DNA from 2 places in the Leisingera sp. SA215 genome. Region 1 is predicted to be linked to the other one. Evidence: riboswitches for the same ligand, from Rfam matches in the RefSeq annotation. Region 1 holds a riboswitch; the other holds the start of a gene.
The links. Region 1 has a riboswitch for cobalamin ahead of AC0KW6_RS17345 (TonB-dependent receptor plug domain-containing protein). Riboswitches for the same ligand answer to the same signal wherever they lie in the genome.
Positions count from the first base shown of each region.

Region 2: another riboswitch for cobalamin. It lies ahead of AC0KW6_RS19130 ((2Fe-2S) ferredoxin domain-containing protein); the one in region 1 lies ahead of AC0KW6_RS17345 (TonB-dependent receptor plug domain-containing protein).

Region 1 is NZ_JBVVXU010000019.1:83,966-91,117, forward strand. It holds gene AC0KW6_RS17320 (DUF6925 family protein) at 1-26, opposite strand, end outside; gene AC0KW6_RS17325 (adenosylcobinamide amidohydrolase) at 19-675, opposite strand; gene AC0KW6_RS17330 (ABC transporter ATP-binding protein) at 675-1,430, opposite strand; gene AC0KW6_RS17335 (FecCD family ABC transporter permease) at 1,427-2,410, opposite strand; gene AC0KW6_RS17340 (ABC transporter substrate-binding protein) at 2,407-3,243, opposite strand; gene AC0KW6_RS17345 (TonB-dependent receptor plug domain-containing protein) at 3,247-5,130, opposite strand; cobalamin riboswitch at 5,287-5,495, opposite strand; gene AC0KW6_RS17350 (TetR family transcriptional regulator C-terminal domain-containing protein) at 5,901-6,524, opposite strand; gene AC0KW6_RS17355 (TIGR03842 family LLM class F420-dependent oxidoreductase) at 6,695-7,152, opposite strand, start outside.
Region 2 is NZ_JBVVXU010000024.1:57,632-64,783, forward strand. It holds gene AC0KW6_RS19100 (ExbD/TolR family protein) at 1-24, opposite strand, end outside; gene AC0KW6_RS19105 (hypothetical protein) at 92-298, opposite strand; gene AC0KW6_RS19110 (hypothetical protein) at 438-605, opposite strand; gene AC0KW6_RS19115 (ABC transporter ATP-binding protein) at 1,038-1,778, opposite strand; gene AC0KW6_RS19120 (FecCD family ABC transporter permease) at 1,768-2,751, opposite strand; gene AC0KW6_RS19125 (ABC transporter substrate-binding protein) at 2,775-3,701, opposite strand; gene AC0KW6_RS19130 ((2Fe-2S) ferredoxin domain-containing protein) at 3,715-4,488, opposite strand; cobalamin riboswitch at 4,620-4,831, opposite strand; cobalamin riboswitch at 5,028-5,226, shown strand; gene AC0KW6_RS19135 (TonB-dependent receptor) at 5,336-7,152, shown strand, end outside.

The DNA of each region.
Region 1 (7,152 bases):
TTCAGAACCTGTTCAAGCTCAGGCATGTGCTGCCCTCCTGTTGGTTGATTTCCATTCCAGCGCGCCGATGCGGACGGCCTGGTAAACGGCTTTGCCGATGGCTTCGCCAGTTGCGGTGTGCAAGCCGGCATAAGGATTTGCGCCTGCAGGAGCAGCCACCGCGACGCAATCGGTGCCAGTGCCGGTTGCGGCGCCCGCGGGCAGGGTGATGCCTGCCTCCATCACCGCGGCGGTGCGGGCCTGGATAGCGATGCTCATGGCTTCGATCAGCCCGGCATGTGTCAGGCCGTGCGTGAGATGCACGGCAACATTGATGGTACCCCAGTTGCGGCTGGAGTAATCTATCCGGCTGCCTACGCGCTCGGCATTGGACAGGCCGACAGTGGCCACCGCATGGGCGCAAATGCCCTCCACCTCGGCTGTTGCCTCGCAATAGCGGCGCACATCGCGCGAGGTGAGAAAGGCCACGGCATCCTCGCCGCTCCGCGCAAAGAGTTCCGCAGCGAACCATTCGCGAACATCCAAACCCGGTGGCAGGTCGCTGTTCCGGACCTCGCGCCACAAGATGCGGCGGGCGGTGACGAGGCCGGGGCGGTTCACAGCCCAGCTCAGCACCCGCATCTCTGCGCCGAGGTCAAATTCGATCCAAGGGCGTTCCAGCGTGACTCTGCCCATCACAGCACCTCCAGCGGCTGGAACACCGGCCCTTGCGCTGTGTGCTGATGCCAGACCGAGATGCCGAAGGCCCGGGCCATCAGCGCCGGTGTCAGCACCTCGGCGGGCGGCCCGTCAGCCAGAATGCCGCCATTGGCCAGCAGGATCAGCCGGGTACAGTGGCGTGCGGCCAGCCCCAGGTCATGCAGCGAGACCAGCGCGGCGCGGCCTTCGGCGGCGAGGCTGGCAAAGACCTCCATGGCGGAGATCTGATGCGCCGGGTCCAGCCCGGCGGCGGGTTCATCCGCCATCAACAGCGGCGTGTCCTGCGCCAGTGCGCGGGCAATCAGCGCCCGGGCCTGCTCGCCGCCCGACAGGCGCGAGGCAGCGCGCTGGCGGAACGGCTCCAGCCCCATCCGGATGATGGCCTGATCGACCAGCGCCTGATCCCCCGGCGGCAGCCGCAGCCCCTGCGGCAGATGCGGCAGGCGGCCAAGCGCCACCAGCCGCTCCACCGGAACCGGCCAGGCGATCTCGCGCGATTGCGGCATCCAGGCGGCTGCGCGGGCCCGGTCTGCGGCGGTCATTTCCGCCAGCGAGCTGCGGCCCTGCGCCGGTATCAGCCCCAGGGCGGATCGCATCAGGCTGCTTTTGCCGGCGCCATTCGGCCCCAGCAGGCCGACGAACTCACCTGCTTGGATTTCAAACGACACATCGCGGATCACCGGACGGCCCCGCAGGGTGACCGAGAGGGTTTCGACCGACAGCACGCTCATGCCAGCCCCTTCCGTGTCTTGTAGATCAGATGCAGGAACAGCGGCGCGCCGACCAGGGCGGTGACCACGCCGAGCTTCAGGTCGCGCGCGGGCAGGATCAGCCGCACCGCGATATCCGCCAGCTGCAGCATGATGGCACCGCCAAGCGCCGAGGCCCACAGCAGGCGCGACGGCTGGCCGCCAACAAGGGGCCGCAGGATATGCGGCACCACCAGACCGATGAAACCGATGGCCCCGGCCACCGCGGTGGCGCCGCCAACCACACTGGCGGTGCCGACCACCAGCAGCAGCCGCAGCCGGTTCAGGTTCACCCCCATGGTCTGCGCCGCATCCTCGCCCAGGGTCAGCGCATCCAAACCCCGTGCCAGAGTCAGAAGGACCGCGGCCCCTGTCAGCGCAAAGGGCAGCACCAGCCAGACATGCAGCATCGAGCGGTCCGCCAGCGAGCCCATCATCCAGAACACAATCTCATTGGCGGCAAAGGGGTTCGGCGACAAGTTCAGCACCAGAGACGTGAGTGCCGCAGCCATCGCCGAAATCGCAATGCCCGCAAGGATCAGCGTCAGCGAGCCGCCCTGCGGTCCGGCCAGCGCCATCACCAGAAAGACACCTGCCAGAGCACCAGCCAGGGCGGCCAGCGGCAGGCCCAGGGTGAGGCTGGCCGCCACTCCGGTGTTGATCGCCAGCACTGCCCCCAGAGCTGCCGAGGAGGAGACGCCGATCAGCCCCGGTTCGGCCAGCGGGTTGCGCAGATAGCCCTGCATGGCGGCCCCCGCCAGCCCCAGCCCGCCGCCGATGATCACCGCCAGCAGCGCCCGCGGCAGGCGGATTTCCCGCATCACCAGGGTGAGCGGCCCGTAACCATCGTCAAACAGCGCCGCCAGGCTATCGCCGGCGCCGACATCAGCCGGTCCAACCGTGAGCGACAGCAGGAACAGCGCCAGCACCACTGCGGATAGGGGCAACCCCAGGCGGGTCATTGGCTGCCCTCCTTTTCCACAAACCGGCGGCGCTCTTCGGCCAGGGTTTCCACCGCGCGCAGTACATGCGGGGTGCCGCAGACCCAATCCGCATCGCGGATCTGCCCGGCGCTGCTGCGGGCGGCCAGTTGGCGCACCACCGGATGCGCCAGATTGTCCTCGCTGCGCGAGGCGCGCGGATAGGGCGACGTTCCGATCAGCAAATCGGGTGCCGACATGGCCAGCAGTTCCAGCGGCATGTGGCCGGAGCGCGCATAGCCCAGCTCATCCGCGATATTGCGCAGCCCTGCTGCGCGCAGGATCTGGCCCGCCAGTGTCATACTGCCCGAGGTGAAGCCGTTGGCGGCATAAAGCGCGGCCCGCGGTGCCTCAGGCCCGGCGTCCTGCAAGGCGGCGAGCCGCTGGTCATACTCCGCCAGCAGTACTTGCGCGGCGTCTTTGCGGCCCAGTACCTGGCCCATCTGCAGAATACGCGCACGAACGTCTTGCAGCGATAGCGCAGGCTGGAACACTACCACCGGCACGCCAAGACGCCGCAGCATATCCGTGGTGGCCGGCGTTGAATAGGCACCGGCAATCACCAGATCCGGATTCAGCAGATAGATCTCCTCCGCCAGCCCGTGATTGACCGGATAGGCCAGGGCCGCGCCTGCCATGGCCGAGGCGCGGGCATCCCGCGCAATATAGGAGACCGAGGCCAGCTGGCCGGGGGCGGCCAGCATCATCGCCAGCTGGTCGGCGCAGAGGTTCATCGTGACCACGCGCGACGGCCCGGCAAAAGCACCGGTGGCGGCCCACAGAAGGGCAAGGGCTATGCCGGGCAGTCTGCGCATGGATCAGAACGAGGCTCTTACGCCAACATAGGCCGCACGGCCGCGCTTGGCGTAGCCCCAAACGTCCGAGTAGTCCTCGTCGAACAGGTTGGTCGCCCGGCCGGTCAGCACCACGTTGTCCGTCAGCTCATACTGGGCCGAGACATTGACGGTGGTGTAGTCGTCGAGTTCGGCAACAGTGCTGGAGTTGAAATACTGAGTGTCCCAGTTGCCCGCGACATGCCGGATATCGGTGGTGATGGAGCCGCGGCCATAAAAGGTGTCGAGCGTGGCGCTCAGCAGCAGCTCATGCTCCGGGCGCCGGATCTCGACCGAACCATCGGGGTTGGAGGCGTCCAGATAGGTGTAGGAGAGACGCAGGTCGAGGGCATCAGTGGCTTCCAGGCTGGCCGCCAGCTCGACGCCTTTGCGGTCGCTGTCACCGGTCTGGTTGCGGTAAGAGAACGTGGTCGCGTTCACCACGTAGCTCTCAATCTCACCCGTCAGCGTTTCGTCAAAATAGGTCACATCGACCAGCCCGCGCCCTTGCAGGAAGGGCACTTCAATACCAATGTCGAAACTGCGGTTTTCCTCCGGCTGCAGGTTTTGGTTGCCGCTGTAAGTGAAGGACCCATAGTCCTCATCTGCAAACAACTCAAAATAAGAGGGGTTCACGACGCCGGTGCCGGCCGAGCTGTGCAGCCGCACGCCGCTGCCGGCAAAGGTGTAGGAGGCGCTGGCGGTCCAGCTGGTGGCGTCCTCAAACGCACTGTTGCTGTCGTGGCGCACCCCCAGCTGCAGATCCAGGCCGTTGTCAAAACTGCCGCGGTATTCGAGAGCAATCGAGTTGGTTTTACGCCGGAAGTCAGAATTGGAGCTGCTGGAATCCTCTTCCCATTCCAGCATTGTGTTCAGCAGATGCTCCGCCTGATCCGCCGGCTGCCCGTCCAGGCCAAAGCTCAGCAGGTACTTCGCCGCTTCGGTCTTGGTCTCGGTCGGGGTGCCGCCATTGAAGGAGCGGTCAAAGTCAGTGCGCTCCAGCGACAGCCGGTGCTTCAAGCGGCCGCCCAAAGTGTCCAGCTCGGCATAGACCTGGGCCTGCTGCTCATCCCGGTCACTGAACTGCGTGGGATCATCCACGACATAGCTGGCGGCATCAGTTGCGGTGAAAGACGTGCTGTCGCTGTCATAGCGCTCATCCGAGGTGCGGAAGTTGAAGCCGAGCTTCAGCCGGCCGGTGGCCAGGTAATCGCCCTTCAACTGCAGGGTGTTGCGGCGGATGCCGTCCTCTTCGCCGCCATCGCCGGAGGTGTCGAAGCCGTCGTCGTTGTCATGGGCGAGGCTGAAAGAGACGCCGCCGCGTCCGGTGCGGGATGACACCCGCGCCGAGGCCCGGTAGCCGTCGCTGCCGGCCTCGGCGCTGCCGCCGTATTCGGTGCCGATGCCGCCGGTCTTGGTGATGATGTTGATCACACCGGCCGAGGCGTTGGAGCCGTAGAATACCGATTGCGGGCCGCGCAGCACCTCGATGCGCTCGATATTGGCGGTGTCCAGCCCGGAGAGGATGTATTCGCTGTCGCCGCCGGAAGCCTCGACGCCGTCAATCAGGATCAGCGTGTGGTTGGCTTCGGCGCCGCGGATGCGGACCTGGGTGAAGCTGTCGCCGGAGCCGCTCACCATCAGGCCGGGAACCGAGCGCAGCGCGTCCTGAACGGTGGTGATGCCGCGGTCTTCGATCTCCTCGCTGGTCAGGACCGAGGCAGAGCGGCCGTATTTCTGGGCCTCGACCGGAGTAAAGCCGCCGGAGACGATGATTTCGCCCAGATCGGTGACATCCGAATCCTGGGCGGTTGCGATTGCGGGGGTGGCGGCCAGGGCCGCGGCCAGGGACAAGCTTGCCTTGCGCATATTCCATTCCTCCCGGCCCGCGCAACAAGCGCAGGCCAAGTGACTGCCCAAGCGGGCAGTGTATTCGGGTCGGGTCTTTGAAAGGCCTTGCCTCCGCAGACGGTGAAAACTGCCACCACTACGGAAATCCGTTATCTACGGCGCGCCCCGCACCGGGATAGGGTGATCATCCTGGCAGGTCTCCTGACTCGCGGGTCGAGGCTTTGCCGCGCCTTCCCGCCCCTCGGGGCAGTGGCATTTCGCAGCATTGCTCTCCGCTCACAGTTGCGGGGGCAGTCACGGATTCGGCGCCTGTTGGCTACACCTCACCGTGTTCCCTTTTACCCGGGTGGTCTCCCAGCCGGACCAGAATAGCCGGGACTTAGGCAAACCGGATTTGTTCTGTCAAGCGGGAAAGTCTGGCTTTGCGGCTTGGCGGCGGTTCCAAATTGGCTTCATGGCAAGCAATTGATTCCGTTAAGCCGTTATAACGAAAGGCTGCTTCGGGAATGGGAGGGTGAAAGCCAAGCTGAACCGAAGGAAGACCCCGATGACCAAACCTATGATGGACCTGGGAGAGCTTTACGAGAGTGAGGGGCGGGCGCGCCAGCGGTTCGAACGCCGCCCGGCTGCCAAGGCGAGCTCGCAGCACATCGAATACTTCGGTCTGCCCGCTCCTGCCGTCCGGCCGTCACCCCGGTTGTCCGGGCGGGGCAGCTGCGTCCCGCCGGCCTTTCGGCGCAGGCACGGATTTCGGCAAGCCCGCCGGGACAAGAAACGGCGCTGGCAGGTCAGACTGTGAGCAGCTTTCTATACATCTCCAGCAGAAATACTTCGGCTTCGGCGTACCGGTCTTCCGCTTTCGCTGGGGCGATCTCTTCGATTTGAACGTCGAAATCGGCATAATGCTGCGTGGTCGCCCAAATCGAAAACAGAAGGTGATGCGGGTCGACGGCCGCAATTTTCCCGTCTTGCATCCAGTCTTCAAGCATCACGACCTTGGCGTTGAACAGGTCTTTCAACGGTCCGAAAATCTCGCTGCGGGATCGCGGCAGGCCACTCAGGACCTCATTTGCGAAGAACTTGCTTTCCTTGGGGAAACTCCGCGACATCTCCAACTTGCGCCGGATGTACTCGCAGATTTCGTCAATCGGCTCGCCGCGCGGGCTGAGCATGTTCAATGGCGCCATCCACAACTGAAGCGTGCGGGCCAGAAGTTCCCGGCGGATCGCATCCTTGCTTTCAAAGTAATACAGCAAGTTGGGCGTGGTCAGCCCGGCGGTCTTGGCAATCAGATTGATCGACGCGCCTGACGAACCGTGCCGGGAGAAGACCTCTAGCGCGGCTGCCATGATCTGCTCTGTCTTTTGCAGTTGAATTTTTGTTTTTGGTTTCTCTGCCGACATGCGTGCCATACGAAAATTGCCACTTCGTTCTAATATGAATTGGCGCCGTCATGTCATAATTCGAAGGCTAAGGCCAGCAGGCGCGGGCGGAGGCTTCAATCCGGGAAGCCGCGCGTATCAAAGCGCCGGCGGACAGAGAGGACTGTCCGCCGGCAGGTTATGACGTCAAGGAAGACAGGTCAGGACGCAGCCAGCATCGGGGATGAGGCGCCAGCCTGTTCCCTGAATGCCGGGATGATCTTGTCACCGTAATCGGCGATGATCTTTTCCTCGTCACCGCTGTCCAGGTAGATGTTGAACTGGGTGGTGCCGGCCGCCTCAAGGTCGCGGATCTTGGCGATATGCTCGTCCGGGGTGCCCAGTACGCAGAAGCTCTTGATGATGTCCTCGGTGATGAAATCGAGATAGGGGTTATCGCTCTGGCCGTGTTTGGAGTAGTCATAGCCTTTGCGGTTCTTGATGTAATCGGTCAGGCTGGTGGGTACCTGATCGCCGTCGGTGCCGTATTTCTCGACGATGTCAGCGACGTGGTTGCCGACCATGGCGGGGAACCATTTGGTCTTCTCGATGCCTTCTTCGATCGGGCCAGTGTGTGCGGGTGCCGCAGCCATCACGCGGTAGTTGGACATGTCGCGAC
Region 2 (7,152 bases), on a different contig from region 1:
TTTCGTGATTTGGGTGAATTCCATCGGCTCACTCGGCGGCCAGATTTATTTCTGCAGGGGAGGCAGCGACGAACAGGCGGGTGGCACTGTCCTAGATGTCGCGGCGGATGCGGCCGATCACCGCCTCGAACCAAGTGAGTGCGGCGGATGCCGGAATTGCCACCGCCATGCCGGCCTTTCCGTGCGACCTGGCGCCGATAAGCGCCAGGGTGATTGCCGAAAGTGCCGCGATTGCCCAGATGGAGGGGCCGCCATCACGCAGAAACTTCAGCGCCTTGCCGGACGCCCGGCTGGCCAACCCAGCCCGTTCTTCCGGGCGGCTGAGCAGCGCGGCCTGAGCGAGGCTGTCTTCAGCACCGGCCCCGGCCTTGACGTTCTCCTGAGGCGTGAAGACTTGCGGTGTCGTTTGCGGGTGGAGCGTTGCGGCCGCCGACAGTTCAGAAGAAACGGCTTTCGCTATCCCCGGATGGAGGACGAATTGAACTTTCTGCTGCGCGGACCCCGGTGGTAAGCTGCGGCACCGGTACTGCAAGTGTTTCCTGCGCTGCGGCGAACGAAGTGGTCAGAAATAGGGCGGCAAGGGCAGTCCGGGCGCGGATGGTCATGATTGGCTTCAACAAGCGGCGGTATAGCTTTGTCCGGGGGCTGGTTTGCCGTGCTGCAGCGCCGCGTGCAAGCGGTACACGCTGGCCAGGCCGCAGGCAAACCGCAGGAATTGGCGGGGGCGTCCGGTGCGCGCGGCCAGAGCGCGGCGCTGCTAGGTTGTGCCTGCCGCGGCGGCGCAGTTTGGTGAGAGTTTCCTGCAAGGTTGTCCTTCACCTCTGCCTCCGGCAGTGGAAGCAGCCGCACCAGCGCTTACCCCAGGCTGAGCGGGATTATATGGTTTGCTTCAAACCGGATGAACCGCACGTCATCGCAGGTGTCCCGTCTCCGAATGGGCTGGGTTTGATGCTGAAAACCATCGGGTTGAATGCATAGGGGCGGCTGCGCTTTGTGCCGGGCAAAATTGACAATGCCCAGCCGTTAAGGAACCCGTTTCAAACCAAAGGGCCCTGCACCCGCAATACGCCCTGATCCATGTGCGCGGCGATGCGGTAGGTCTGTGCCAACCGGTCAGGCGTCAAAATGCTCTCTGTCTTGCCCTGTGCAACAATCCGGCCCTGATCCATGACGCTCACACGGTCGCAATAGCGGGCCGCAATGGAAAGATCGTGCAAAGAGGCCAGAACTGTCTTGCCCCGGCGCTTCACCTCGTCCAGCAAGATAAGCTGATAATGCAGGTCCAGATGGTTGGTCGGCTCGTCAAGTACATAGAGCTCCGGGTCGCGGGCAAGCAACTGGGCCATGAAGGCCCGTTGCAGCTCGCCGCCTGACAAATGCTCTGCCGGGCGGTTTGCAATATCTGATAATCCGGCGATTTCCAGCGCTTCGCCGATCCGGTGGCGGCCGTTGCGGCTGCTGTTTAGTCCGATTTCCACGATGTCGCGCAGGCGCAGCCCGTTGAGAAGCCCCCCTCCCTGCACCAACACTCCCACCATCTGTGCCCAGTCCAATCGCGGCCAATTGTCCTGCTGCCGCCCCATCAGACGAATGCGTCCCGCGCTGGGTCGGGCGTCGAAATAGAGCAGACGCAGAAGAGAAGTCTTTCCTGCACCGTTCGCTCCCAGAAGGCCATGAAATTCGCCCTTCACCACCGCGAGGGAGGCGTCATGGACGATTGTCGTATCCCCTCCGGCAACCGAAACCCGGTCTAACTGCAAGAACGTGTCAGACCGCACGGCGCGCCCTCCTCAGAATCAGGATAAAGGGCGGCGCTGCGAACAGGGCCATCAGCACCCCCAGCGGCAATTCTTCCGGAGCCAGAAGTGTTCGGCACAAAAGATCGACGATGACCAGCGTCAACGCTCCCAGCACCGTGGCCAGGGGCAACAGAACCCGATGCCGCGCCCCTGCCAGGAGGCGCGCCAAATGGGGCAGGATCAGCCCGACAAATCCGACAATTCCGGCAACCGAAACCGCCAGTCCTGTCAACAGAACAGTTCCCGTAAACACCAGCACGCGCAGCCGGTCCACCCTGACACCAAGAGCCAGCGCCCTTTGATCTCCCAGCAGCATGGCATCCAGGGACGGGGCGTAACGGAAAGCCGGGACTGCGATCAGGCCAAACCCGGCGACCAGCACCGGAATGTCCGCCCAGTCTGCGCCTGCGGCTGAGCCCATCAGCCACCCCAACGCACTGCGGCTTGCGTGCGGGTCGCCGATGTACAGAAAAAAGGAGGTCACTGACTGAAACATCAGCGAAATCGCAACACCTGCCAATATGACAATATTGGGGTCCAAGCTATGCCCCCGCCGGACCGACAGCAGCAAGGTCATGGCAAAGGCAACCCCGGCGCCAAGAAAGGAAATCACCGGAACACCTATCATCTGCACCACCCCTTCCGGCAGCCAGATCAACGCGGCGACTGCAGCAGCAGAGGCCCCCGACGACAACCCCATGATATAGGGGTCGGCCATCGGATTGCGCAGGGTTGACTGCATCAGCACTCCGGCCAGCGCAAGCATCGCTCCAATCAGCGCCACCGCCAGCACACGCGGTACCCGCCATTGCCAGATGATCAGCGACACCCCGCGGGGCGCATCGTCAGACCGGGTCAAAACATGCAGCCGTTCGGCCCAGCTCAACTCGGCTGTGCCCCACAGGATCCCGGCAAGCATCGACAGAAACAACAACGCAACACCTAAACTCAAAGCCGCAGAAGAAGACGGTTGCATCAATCCAACGCTTCCAACTCGGCATTCAGCCGTTCGACACCTTCCAGGAATCTTGCTCCAAGCACCGTGTTGGAGAAGCTGACGGTGGCAAAGCGCCCGTTTCTGACGGCATCCAGCTGCGACAGAACCGGATCCGCCTCCATGTGGGCGCGCTTCTCGGCGGCGCTGGACCAGGTGGCATCAATCAGGACAATAACGTCCGGGTTCCGGGCCATGACAGTCTCCCAGCCAACCTCTGCCCAGGCACCGTTGATGTCCTCTGTAATGCTGGAGAGACCAGCACTTCTGGCCAGCAATGCAGGGCTGCCGCAACATCCGATGGTGTAGGGAGACGTTTTGCCGTTGCTGTAGAAAAAGGCAGTCATGTCGCGGTCACTCCCCGCGTCCGCCACTGCTTCGAGGCGGGCAGACAGGTTCGCAAGCAGTGCCTTTGCCCGGTCTTCCACCCGAAAGAGCCTGCCGATCGTTTCGATATCCGTCAGCAACGGCTGCACGGTCAGCGGCACATCTCCGGGATGATGCAGGCTGCAGGCGGCGTCAGAAAGATAGGTTCCGATTCCCAGCGCCTGCCACTCGGCTGCACTGCCAAGGTTGCTTTTGTCAAATGCAGAGGCAAACCCAGCAAACAGGAAGTCAGGCTCTGATGCGAGGACAACTTCACGGGCCGGGTATTTTTCTGCCAGCACCGGGATACGCTGATAGGCGCTCTGCCATTGCAGCGGCATCCTGTCATCCAAGTAGGCGGTGCCCGCCAAGCGGTCCTCCAAGCCAAGCGCCAGCATGATTTCCGTGGCTTGTTGATTCAGCGTGACAGCCCGAGCCGGCGCCGTGTCATAACTAAAGCTGCCGTAACAGCTGGCAATCTCGACAGGGGCAGCATGAACCACGCCCAACTGCCCCAGAACAGCGGCGGCGAGAGGCAACAAGAATTGTCGCAAATCAGTCTCCCGAAGTGAAAAAGTGATGTTCGTGCAGGATCTCGCCAGCCACCAGTGCGCGGCTGACAAAATCGCGGACTGCGTCCACGTTCGGCAGCTGATACCAATGCCCCTCAGGGTAATGGATAAGCGACGGCCCGCGGTTACAGGGAAACTGGCACCCGGTCGATGTGACTAAGCATTCTGCGGAAAGCCCGGCGCGGGCCACCTCCAGCTTCAGCATTCCGACAAGCGAGGGCGCATCCTGCAAGTGGCAGCGCGGCCCAGTGCAAACCAGCAGATGGTGCCGGAAACTGGGCGGCTTGTCCCAGCCTTTCCCCTTTTCGCCCGACGGGCAAACAGCAATTGGGGTCAACTGGACATCCGGCTGCGCGGCCCGCTGCAAAAGGGCTGCATCCCCCTGAACCGGCGCAGCGAAGAACAATTCGGGCAGGTCGCCGTCACGGCGCGCCAGCCATGCCCCGGCGGCCTTGGGCAGCCAGCGTTCAAGGCTTTGGGAAAAGGGCAGCCCAATTGGGTACAGCTCAATATGCTGTGCGCCGGCATTGCACAGGGTGTCAAGCGCCTCCCACAGCCCCGGACCCTTGGCTTCCAGCCGGATGACCTCGGCCCTGCAGGGCGCATGCTCCAGCAGACCGCAAGCCAGAGCGCCAAACCGCGCCTGGCTGACGTATTGGGCAGAAACCAGATAGAGAACGGCTCGCGCCGCGCTGGATCTGGCACCGGTGCTGTTTCCGTGCTCGCGCGCTTCTTCGCAACTAGAAGCAAGCGTCATCGGCCGCAACCGCCCCGATTTGGTTCCTGCACCTTCCCTAGGGCGGCCTCCCGGGCACAACACAGCCAGACACACTGGCCCGCGGGGCCGAACAATCTGGTCATCAGTCCTCCTCGGGCACCCCGCCCGCCAGTTTACAGTTTGTGATGGCAGGTCTCCTGACTCGCGGGTCGCAGCTTGCCGTCCCTTCCCGGAGCCGCAGGCTCCAGTGGTTTGACGGGTCGCTCTCCGCTTACAGTTGCGGGGGCAGTCGCGGCATTGGCGCCTGTTGGCTACACCTCACCGCATTCCCTATTATCCCCAAGCTTCGCTTTTGCCGGGAACCATCGGGCGGTAAAGGACACAGTTCTGCCAAGATGGTCAAGAACAAAACCATCCCTTCCGCAGACATATTGCGCACCATTTGACTGTGATGAGACGCCAAGAGGCCTGCAACTATAAAGAGCATGGCAAATTCCCCGGAGCCCAAGCATTGCCTTCCGTATGATCAGCCGGTTTGCTTTGAATTGAAAAAAATCATTGACATGTCATAGGTCTATTCATACGCACCCTGCGACGGTTTCCAATTGGGAATTAAATGGGAACGCAGTTCGGGCTGTTGACAGCCTCACTCTGCGGCTGTCCCCGCAACTGTAGGCGGAAAGCCAATGCCAACAGCCACTGGGCAGGCTCGCCCGGGAAGGCGGCAATTGGCGCTGATCCGTGAGCCAGGAGACCTGCCGTCAGATATTGTCACGTGTGAATGCGTCGGGCGGGGTGTCCTGGTGAGACAAACTTTCGGTTCCTGCATCCGGGAAACGGGAGTGTCGTTTTTACGGTGACGGTGTAACAACGCTGGAGCCTAATTGTGCGTACTCCTGATTTTAAACCTGCCGCGCTCTGCGTGATGCCGGTCACCTTGTCTCTCGGTTTTTCCAGGCCATCATGCTTCCTGACGTTTGCTGCCTCTGCCATGCTTGTCAGTGCTCCAATTCCTGCGGCAGCGCAGGAATTGGAGCAGGAACCTGTTCAACTGGAACCCATCTCGGTCAAGAAGCAATTTTTGGAACCGGGCCTTGACCTCGAATTGCCGTCAAATGCGGGCAGCCGCCTAGGGCTGAGTTCCCGGGAAACCCCGGCCAGCGTGCAGGTGATCAGCGAAGACACCATTCGCCAGCGCAGTCAGCGTGATGTCAATCAGGCGATTGTCCAAAACGGAACCGGAATCAGCTTCAATGGCCGCCCCAGCAATGGCGGAACAACGCTCAGCATGCGAGGCTTCAGCGGGCACAGTTCCGTCACCCGGTTGTATGATGGCACCCGGCTGTACCCGGCTCCAGGCACCATATCCTTTCCGTTCGATACTTGGAATGTTGACAGCATTGAGGTGCTCAACGGTCCTGCTTCAGTTCTTTACGGCGAAGGCGGGGTAGGGGGCGCAATCAATATCATTCCCAAAAAACCGCTGACTGACACCACGCGCAACGAACTGCGCACCACCGTTGGCACAAATGGCCAGCTTGGGCTGGCGTTAGGCAGTGCGGGCCCGATTTCTGACAGGCTGGCCTACAGCTTCGATGTCAGCCGCACGCGTTCGGACGGACGGGTTGACGGGGACGATCCCTCCAGCCTGGCTGTTTCGGCCGCACTGCGCTGGCAGGCAACCAATACCTTGGCGCTGTCGCTGTCGCATGACTATGGCGACAACACGCCAAGCATTTATTTCGGCACCCCGCTGAAAGACGGCCGCATCGACGAGGGTGTACGTGAACGCAACTACAACGCCGAGGATGCGCTGGTCCGGTTCAAGGACCGCTATACCCAACTGCGTGCAGAATGGACGCCATCCAGAAATTTGACTGTGTCCAGCAACAGCTACTATCTGACCAGCAAGCGCGACTGGCGCAATATCGAGGATTATACGTACCAGCCTGGGACCGGAGATGTTGCACGGAAATGGTACATCGCCGTCAATCACGATCTCGAACAAGCCGGTAACCGCACCGCGGTGACCTTTGACAGTCTCTTAGGGGGCATCAATACCTCAACCACGGTCGGGGCCGAGGTGAATCGCATCACCTACAAAAACACTAACAACTCTCCATACGCGGGCAGTTCGGTGGTGGACTATCAGCATCCTGTTTCCGGCAGCTTTGGCCCGCATTCGCTGGTGACTACAGCCGACCTGACGACAGATCAGCAGGCAGTGTTTGCCGACAGCCGCCTGGAGATAAATGATCAGTGGTCAATTGTCGGCGGCCTGCGCTATGACCATCTGCGCGTTAGACGGGTAGATCCTGCGTTTACCAAGAAATTCAATTCGCTCAACTGGCGGATCGGCACGGTTTACAATCCTCTGCCGGACATGGCGATCTATGCGCAATACTCCCGCGCGGCGGAACCCATCGGAAGCGTGCTGTCCCTCTCTGAGAGCCAGAGCCAACTGGAATTGACCAAGGCCCGCCAGCAGGAAATCGGAGTCAAGTTCAGCTTTCTGGACGGACGCGGGAACGCAACTCTATCTGCCTACAATATTGTCAAGAACGACCTGTTGGCCAGAGATCCCGCTGATCCGTCGATTGTCCGCCAGATCGGCCAGCAAAGCAGCAAGGGCATCGAATTTGCCACGGGCTTGGATATCTCGCCGGTCTTCCGCATCGATGTGAACGGCGCGCTGATTTCGCC